Linked DNA regions of Chelatococcus sp. YT9. The protein of the gene in region 2 interacts with the protein of the main gene of each other region in a pairwise test. Links are inferred from orthologs where the notes say so. Each region holds a gene or a part of one and is shown on either strand. Other genes may lie near its edges.

Region 1 (3,178 bases), 1.3 Mb from region 2 along the record:
CGGCGTCGGGGGCTTGACCGAGGAGCCGCTCGCACCCGGCGCGAGCCGGGAGATCCGGTTCACGCCACGCGACAGCGGTACCTACTGGTATCACGCGATGGTCCCGGACACGGCTGCAGAACAGACTGAGCGCGGCCTCTACGGTATTCTCGTCGTTGACGAAGATGAACCGCCGACCGTGGACGCCGATCTCGCGATCGTGCTCGATGATTGGGCACTCGGCGATGACAACATGGTCCGACCTGGGTTCGGCACCGCCGAAGAGATCGGCGCGGTTGGTCGGCTCGGCAACTGGCTCACGGTGAACAGCCAAGCCGCCCCGGAGACTTTCGCGGTTGCCCCAGGCGGCCGGATACGCCTGCGCCTTGTTAATGCCTCCAACGCCCGTCCTATCAGCCTACGCTTTGAGAAATTCGCGGTCGAAGTCATAGCCCTCGATGGCCAGCCGGCCGAGCCCTTCCCGCCAGCCCGCGACACCCTCGCACTGCTACCCGGCAACCGGGCTGATCTGATCCTGCATTGCGCCACGGAGACGGGTGTCTCCGGCAACGTCGTGGCTGTCCTTGGTCAGGGCTTGCCGCTGCTCACCATCAAGACAGAGGGCGCCCTCTCACCCAATGCCAAGGCCGGTGAGATAAAACTCCTCGGCAATAACCTCCCAGAAGCTATTGATCTTGCCTCGGCTTTACGCGCCGATCTTGTGCTCGAAGGAGGCGTCACAGCCGGCCAGCCTTTCCCGAGCGACGTATCGCGGATCTGGCGTATCAATGGCGTCGCCTTCACGGACGCCCGCAAGCCCCTCTTCTCTATCGGGCAAGGCAAGCCCGTTGTGCTGAGCCTGGTCAACAAGACGGAGTTCCTGCAGGCGCTCCACCTCCATGGGCACACGGCCCGCCTTCTGCACGCCCTCGATGACGGCTGGGAGCCCTATTGGCAGGACACAATCGCAATCCCGGCCGGCCGTACTGTCCGAGTTGCCTTCGTCACCGAAGGCTCTGGCAAATGGATGATCAGTTCCGCGATCCTCGATCGTCTCGGCGGCGGCATGGCGAGTTGGTTCGAGGTCACCTGACTTTTCATATCGGGCCGCTGCGCTCGAAAAGACGCTTGAGCACAGCAGGCAAGGTTTCCGGCAGGTCCTCTGCAATGAGGCCCGGGCCAAAAGCGCGAGCCGCCGCCCCGTGCAGCCAGACGGCGGCAGCCGCGGCCTCCCGGCCGGGCATCCCCTGCGCCAAAAGACCCGTAATGAACCCAGCGAGGACATCTCCCGTCCCCGCAGTCGCCAACCAAGGCGTGCCATTGTCATTGACGATCGCCCGGCCGTCAGGTGTCGCGACCACGGTGTCTGCGCCCTTGAGAACAACGACCGCGCCAGTGTGGTGCGCCGCGGCTATCGCACGCTGCAGCTTCGACGGCGCTTTAATTATCTCATTTACCTCGCTGAAGAGACGTGAAAATTCACCCTCATGAGGTGTCAGAACCGTTGGCGCGGGGTTGACTTTGGCAAGCGACGTGAGGGTGGCGAGGCCAGCCGCACCTTCAACGGCAAAGCTCGTCAGGCCATCGGCATCGATGACAAGCGCCCGGCCCGCTTCCGCTGCGACCGATATCAAACCGCGTGTAGCGTCACCCACACCAGCCCCGGGCCCTATCGCAAGCGCATTGAGGCGCTCGTCGGCGAGGAGCGACTTCAGACCTCCCGCGCCATCGATCGACCGCACCATGATCGCGGTGAGATGGGCAGCATTCACCGCTAGCGCCGCGGGCGGCGAGGCTACGGTGACAAGCCCTGCCCCAACACGCAACGCAGCGCGCGCGGACAGCCGCGCCGCGCCCGTACTGCCAATGCCGCCGGATACGATAACCGCGTGGCCCCGCCCGTATTTGTGCCCGGCCGTCTCGGGCAGCGGGTAAGTAGCTAGCCATAGCCCCGGAGCATTGGCGGCATAGGGCGACGCGATGGCGGCGACGGTCGCGTCGCTGATGCCGATATCGGCGATCGTCACCGAGCCGCAATGCAGCCGGCCCGGTAGAAGAAGATGTCCGGGCTTGCGCCGGGCGAATGTAACGGTCTCGTGCGCCATCACCGCGATGCCGCGCACCGCGCCCGTATCCCCATCAATGCCAGATGGAATGTCGGCCGAGATCACATAGGCCTTCGAGGCGTTGATCGCGGCGATGGCAACGGCGGCCTCCCCCTCCAGGTCTCGCGAAAGCCCTGTGCCGAACAGCGCATCGATGATGAGCTCCGCGCCTACGAGATTCATCGCAGCAAGCGGGCTGACTGCGCCGCGCCAGGTGCCGGCAGCCCAAGCCGCATCGCCGCTCAGCGCCTGCGGGGAGCCAAGGAGATGAAGCGCGACTTCGTAACCTTCCTCGGCAAGGATCCGGGCGGCGACGAAACCGTCGCCTCCGTTGTTGCCAGGACCGCAAACGACGACGACCCTTCGCCCGACGGGCACGCATTCCGCCGCCCGGTGAGCGACGGCCCGCCCTGCCCGCTCCATCAGCTCCCAGCCTGGCACGCCTGAAGCAATCGTGCGCTGATCGGCCTCGCGTACCGCAGCATTGGTGAGGATCTCGTACATCATTCCCTCGCCGTTCACGCAGTTAAGCTCTCGGAGCCGTCGCATACACGACACCATAGATGAATGTCCCCGAACGCAAAGCAGCCCCCGGGCAATTCTCAGGGCAGTTCGTGGCGTCTTCCCGAGCACCAAAGGGGAAGTTTTCCGCTCCTTGAACGGCTGAAGCTCAAAAGGTCATCAAATGCATAATTTTTGTGCTGTCCGCTGATGAACATTGCGGCACTCAACAGCCCGTTCCGCAAACTTCGACATGGCCGCCACCGACCCATTGATGGTAAGAGCCGTCTAGTCACGTTCGCCATCGGAAGCTAGGCGCCTAGGGGAGACCACGACGGATGAAGAGAATTGATGCGATCATCAAGCCCTTCAAGCTCGACGAGGTAAAGGAAGCGCTGCAGGACCTCGGCTTGCAGGGCATAACCGTCATCGAGGCCAAGGGCTTCGGCCGGCAGAAAGGCCATACGGAGCTCTACCGCGGCGCCGAATATGTGGTTGATTTCCTGCCCAAAGTGAAAATCGAGATCGTCCTTGCCGACGATATGGTGGACCGGGCCATCGAGGCGATCCGGAAGGCCGCCCAGACAGGTCGG
Region 2 (5,576 bases):
CTAGCGGACGCCTGCGGAAGCAGGCCGACCATGGCGCCCACTCAAGCCAAAGCCAAGCTCGAGATGGAATCGCCACGCCATTCCTATACATCACTCGCGCGACATGGCGATAGGCGAATGATGGGAATATTCACCGCCGCGCCCAGCTTACGGCGCGGCAGCCGTGCGACGCAGGCGAACACGCGTTTTCATCGCGCGTTCGCCTGGTGTTGCTGGTGTCTTACTCGATGATGGAGGCGACCACGCCGGCGCCAACCGTGCGGCCACCTTCGCGGATCGCGAAGCGAAGCTTCTCTTCCATGGCGATCGGAACGATCAGCACGACTTCCATCGTCACGTTGTCCCCAGGCATCACCATCTCGGTGCCTTCCGGCAACGTCACGACACCCGTCACGTCCGTCGTCCGGAAGTAGAACTGCGGACGATAGTTCGTGAAGAACGGCGTGTGGCGACCACCCTCTTCCTTCGTCAGGATGTAGGCTTCCGCCTTGAACTTCGTGTGCGGCTTCACCGAACCCGGCTTGCACAGCACCTGCCCGCGCTCAACGTCCTCGCGCTTCGTGCCGCGCAGCAGCGCCCCGATGTTGTCGCCCGCCTGACCCTGGTCAAGGAGCTTGCGGAACATCTCCACGCCCGTAACCGTCGTCTTGACCGTCGCCTTCAGGCCGACGATCTCGATTTCCTCGCCGACCTTCACGATCCCGCGCTCAACGCGGCCCGTCACAACCGTGCCACGACCCGAGATCGAGAACACGTCCTCGACCGGCATCAGGAACGGCAGGTCAACCGGACGCTCCGGCTGCGGAATATAGGCATCGACCTGCGTCATCAGCTCGAGCACCGCGTCATGCCCGATCGTCGGCTCGCGGTCTTCCAGCGCGCACAGCGCCGAACCACGCACCACCGGGATGTCGTCGCCGGGGAACTCGTACTTCGACAGAAGCTCGCGAACCTCAAGCTCGACCAGGTCGAGAAGCTCCGCGTCGTCCACCATGTCGACCTTGTTCAGGAACACCACCAGCGCCGGAACGCCAACCTGGCGCGCCAGAAGGATGTGCTCGCGCGTCTGCGGCATCGGGCCGTCAGCCGCCGACACAACCAGGATCGCGCCGTCCATCTGCGCCGCGCCCGTGATCATGTTCTTCACGTAGTCCGCGTGGCCGGGGCAGTCCACATGCGCGTAGTGACGGTTCTTCGTCTCGTACTCAACATGCGACGTCGAGATCGTGATCCCGCGCGCCTTCTCCTCAGGCGCCTTGTCAATCTGGTCATACGCCGTGAACGCTGCACCGCCAGACTCAGCCAGGACCTTCGTGATCGCCGCCGTCAACGACGTCTTGCCATGGTCAACGTGACCAATCGTCCCGATGTTGCAGTGCGGCTTCGTCCGCTCAAACTTCTCTTTGGCCATCAGTCACAAACCCTGGGCATTGCCATCATGATAAAGGATCGGACCTACCGATCCCCCGAAATTGCGCGATCGTCTAGGGGGTTTCACTCGCTTGCGCAAGTGCCAGCGGCGCAATTAGTGCCGTTTTGCGGGATCCCCGCTGCGACACCCGCCACAATAGGCCTCTGCAACCGGTCCCGACAAACACCAAATCACGTCCCTGCCCGCCGCGCTGTCCGACAACGCCGTGCTCAAAACCATCAACGAAAGGAATTCGATGAGGCCGTGGAGCGGGTGAAGGGAATCGAACCCTCGTCATCAGCTTGGAAGGCTGTTGCTCTACCATTGAGCTACACCCGCTAACGCACGTCAGGCTTGGATGGTGGAGGGGGTTGGATTCGAACCAACGTAGGCGTAGCCAACGGATTTACAGTCCGTCCCCTTTAACCACTCGGGCACCCCTCCGGCCCATCCAGCATGACCGACCCCGGTGGGTCGATCACCTTTCCGCTCACCTGCAGCGCAGGAGCAGTGGCGCGTTCTTAAGAGGAGGCGGTTATGGGTGTCAACTGCAAAACCGGGCTGGCGCGCCACAATCCCCTGTGTCAAACCTGCCCGACGGTGACGCGGGCCTGGGTCAATGGCGAGAACGCCTTAGCTAGCCGAGCTCTCGCCAAAAGTGCCCATATCTGTGGAAACGAGCAGTAACAATGAGTGATGATCAGCGGCGGTCTCGCCACGGCAAATCCGGCCATGGCCATAAATCTGGCCCTGGCAGATCGAATCGTCCGGATTGGCGCGCGAGACGGGCAGCCGAGATCGAGGACGGCGTCGTTCTCTACGGCTGGCATCCTGTCGTCGAGGCGCTTTCAAACCCCAAGCGCCGCATCCGCCGCTTGCTCGTGACCGAGAACGCGCAGCGACGCTTGGCCGAGGAACTGGGCACGCTCCGCGTCACACCGGAACTCGCCCGCCCAGACGAGATCGCGCGCAAGCTGGATCCGGACGCGGTGCATCAGGGGCTCTATGTCGAAGCCGACCCACTCCCCTCACCCACGATCGAGACGATGAACGCGCGGTCGTTGATTCTCGTCCTCGATCAGATCACCGATCCGCATAATGTCGGCGCCATCGTGCGCACGGCCGCCGCCTTCGGCGTGGACAGTATCGTGACTACCGCCCGGCACAGCCCGTCGGCGACGGGCGTAATGGCGAAATCGGCGTCGGGTGGTCTTGAGCATGTCCCCTTCACCATCGTGCGCAATCTCGCGGGCGCCTTGCAGACCCTCCGCGAGCGCGGCTTCCTATGCATAGGGCTTGACTCGGCCGGCGAGACAGAGCTTGAGGCCGTCCCCCTGCGCCGGCCAGTCGCGCTCGTCCTCGGCGCGGAGGGCAAGGGCTTGCGGCAGCTCACCCGGGAGCGCTGCAACGTTCTCGCGCGGCTCGACATGCCGGGGAGCATCAAGAGCCTGAACGTATCGAATGCGGCCGCCGTCGCCCTATACGCCACCTCGCGCGCACTAGCCGCTCTTGATTGAAACGGTGTGACCTAGCCGGCGCTGGCGCCTGGTGACACACCCAGCAGCCCAGTCCCGGTGCCAGGCGTGGGCCGATGTCCAACCTGTCCCTCACCGGCTATGGACGCCCGTGAAGGCGGGATCATAAGCATGCCTACGCGCCTGTCCGCCAGATAGTACCGCGTCGATCCATTCAACTTTCGAATGACGACGAATTGACGAGCGACACGATACCGCCTCCCGCCGTAATTTTCCGGTATTGAACGTACGATCCGGCATGATTCTCAGGCGCAGCCGCAATGTTCGCAAGCAACCCTGCCCTGAATTGCCTAGATCGGAGGACAATAAAACGAGGAAACACTTTAGGAGGCGTCAATGAGCGTCGCGGCAGCGGAAGCGATATCCGAGCAGAAGCGGCCTATGACTCGCGAAGAGCGCAAAGTGATCGTTGCGTCTTCGCTTGGCACGGTCTTCGAATGGTATGATTTTTACTTGGCGGGTTCTCTCGCCGTCAATATTTCGATGAACTTCTTTTCCGGCGTCAATCCGACCGCCGGATTTATTTTTACATTGCTTGGCTTCGCCGCCGGCTTTGCGGTGCGCCCCTTCGGCGCCTTGTTCTTCGGACGGCTCGGCGACCTCATCGGCAGAAAATATACGTTCCTCGTGACGATGACCGTCATGGGTATCTCGACCTTCGTGGTCGGCCTTCTTCCGAGCTACGCCTCCATCGGCATCATCGCCCCAATCGCCTTCGTCGTCTGCCGCTTGTTGCAGGGCCTGGCGCTAGGCGGTGAATATGGCGGCGCCGCAACCTATGTGGCCGAGCACGCGCCCCAGGGCCGCCGCGGTTTCTATACGTCGTGGATCCAGACGACCGCGACGGTCGGCCTGTTCCTGTCTCTCGTCGTTATTCTCGTCCTGCGCATGTCGATGTCGACCGAAGCCTTCAATGAATGGGGCTGGCGCATTCCCTTCCTTCTGTCGATCCTCCTGCTCGGCGTGTCCATCTGGATCCGTCTGCAGCTCCAGGAATCGCCGGCCTTCGTCAAGATGAAGGAAGAAGGCTCGGGATCGAAAGCGCCTCTCAAGGAAGCTTTCGGCACGTGGCGGAACGCCAAGATCGGCATCATCGCGCTACTCGGCGGCACAGCCGGCCAGGCCGTGGTCTGGTACACCGGCCAGTTCTATGCCCTGTTCTTCCTGACCCAGACTTTGAAGATTGACGGAACAACAGCGAATATCCTGATCGCTCTCGCTCTCCTGATCGGAACGCCCTTCTTCGTGTTCTTTGGGTGGCTGTCGGACCGCGTCGGCCGCAAGCCCATCATTCTAGCGGGCTGCCTGATCGCCGCGATCACCTATTTCCCGCTGTTCGCCGCGCTCGGCAAATACGGCAATCCGACTTTGATCGCCGCTCAGGAAACCGCGCCGGTCACCGTCATTGCGGACCCGGCCGAATGCTCGTTCCAATTCAATCCTGTGGGCACGTCGAGCTTCACAACCTCCTGCGATATTGCCAAGTCCTTCCTGGCGCGCAATGCCGTGAACTATTCCAATGAAGCGGCACCGGCCGGCACGATCGCCAAGATCCGCATCGGCGACCAGGTCATCGAATCCTTCGACGCCCGTGCTGCCGGCGCCGAAGCGGCCGCGCGCACGGCCGCCTTCACGAAGACCGCCACCGAGGCAATCCGCTCGCACGGCTACCCGGCCGCGGCAGATCCAGCCAAGATCAACATGTTCATGATGACGCTCATACTGACCGTCTTGGTGATCTTCGTGACCATGGTCTATGGTCCGATCGCGGCGTTGCTGGTGGAACTCTTCCCCACCCGGATCCGCTACTCCGGCATGTCCTTGCCCTATCACATCGGCAACGGCTGGTTCGGCGGCTTCCTTCCGCCTACGGCCTTCGCGATTGTCGCGGCCACCGGCAATATTTACTCAGGCCTGTGGTATCCCATAATAATCGCGCTCATGACGTTTGTGGTCGGACTCCTTCTGATGCCGGAGACCAAGGACCGCAACATCTTCACCTACGAAGGGGACAAGTGATCGACGCTATCGTCGCGCGGCGCTCCGGAGGATTGTGGCGCCGCGTGGCCTCGTCATCAGGACGATTCGATCCCGCGAACACATAAAAACTGCAATTTCGGTAAAAGCTCGCGGAACTTGGTCCCTACTCCAACGTTGTCAGACCAGGCAATTGATGCGTTTTATCGAGACCCTAAAAACCCCGCCTCACGGCGGGGTCTTTTTTTCGGGCTGCTTACCGGCTGGCCGCGCGCCTAGGATCCCTTAGCGCTCGCAGACGGTCACGGTGCGTGTACGCCAGACGCCGTTGACGATCACGCGGCGTGGGGCACGGTAACAGTAGGATCGGGTGGAATTAGCCGCCGCCGCGATCCCTGCACCCAGAATGGCGCCCGTCGCTAGGGCAGCGCCCGCTCCCCAGCCATCATAGCCGTAGCCATAGTACGGACCGTAGCCATAGGCCGGCACCCCATACCAGCCGGCTCGCCAGCCGGGACGAGGGTACCATCCCCGATTCCAGCCAGGGCGCCAGCCTGCATTCCACGCGGGACGATACCCCCAACCGGGGCGATATCCCCAACCGGGGCGATTCCAACCGCCGCCTCCCCATCCCGGCCGGACCCCAGGGGCGA

The links.
Region 1: the proteins of rlmB (region 2) and KIO76_RS19110 interact in binary tests that used the Escherichia coli proteins (3 or more experiments, as listed by UniProt). The link is inferred for Chelatococcus sp. YT9 from one-to-one orthologs.

The regions. Positions count from the first base shown.
Region 1 is NZ_JAHBRW010000001.1:4,138,534-4,141,711, forward strand. What follows is about bases 333-3,178. They hold KIO76_RS19110 (NAD(P)H-hydrate dehydratase), read right to left. Parts: upstream 2,589-3,178; coding sequence 1,077-2,588; downstream 333-1,076. Other genes in these bases: KIO76_RS19105 (multicopper oxidase family protein), read left to right, coding at 333-1,072; KIO76_RS19115 (P-II family nitrogen regulator), read left to right, coding at 2,924-3,178. Outside these bases: more of KIO76_RS19105, read left to right, coding at 1-332. UniProt on the Escherichia coli protein: Bifunctional enzyme that catalyzes the epimerization of the S- and R-forms of NAD(P)HX and the dehydration of the S-form of NAD(P)HX at the expense of ADP, which is converted to AMP.
Region 2 is NZ_JAHBRW010000001.1:2,832,633-2,838,208, reverse strand. What follows is about bases 1,223-4,014. They hold rlmB (23S rRNA (guanosine(2251)-2'-O)-methyltransferase RlmB), read left to right. Parts: upstream 1,223-2,100; coding sequence 2,101-2,928; downstream 2,929-4,014. Other genes in these bases: KIO76_RS12925 (MFS transporter), read left to right, coding at 3,283-4,014; tuf (elongation factor Tu), read right to left, coding at 1,223-1,411. In the rest of the region: more of tuf, read right to left, coding at 221-1,222; more of KIO76_RS12925, read left to right, coding at 4,015-4,965; KIO76_RS12920 (hypothetical protein), read right to left, coding at 5,209-5,576. UniProt on the Escherichia coli protein: Specifically methylates the ribose of guanosine 2251 in 23S rRNA.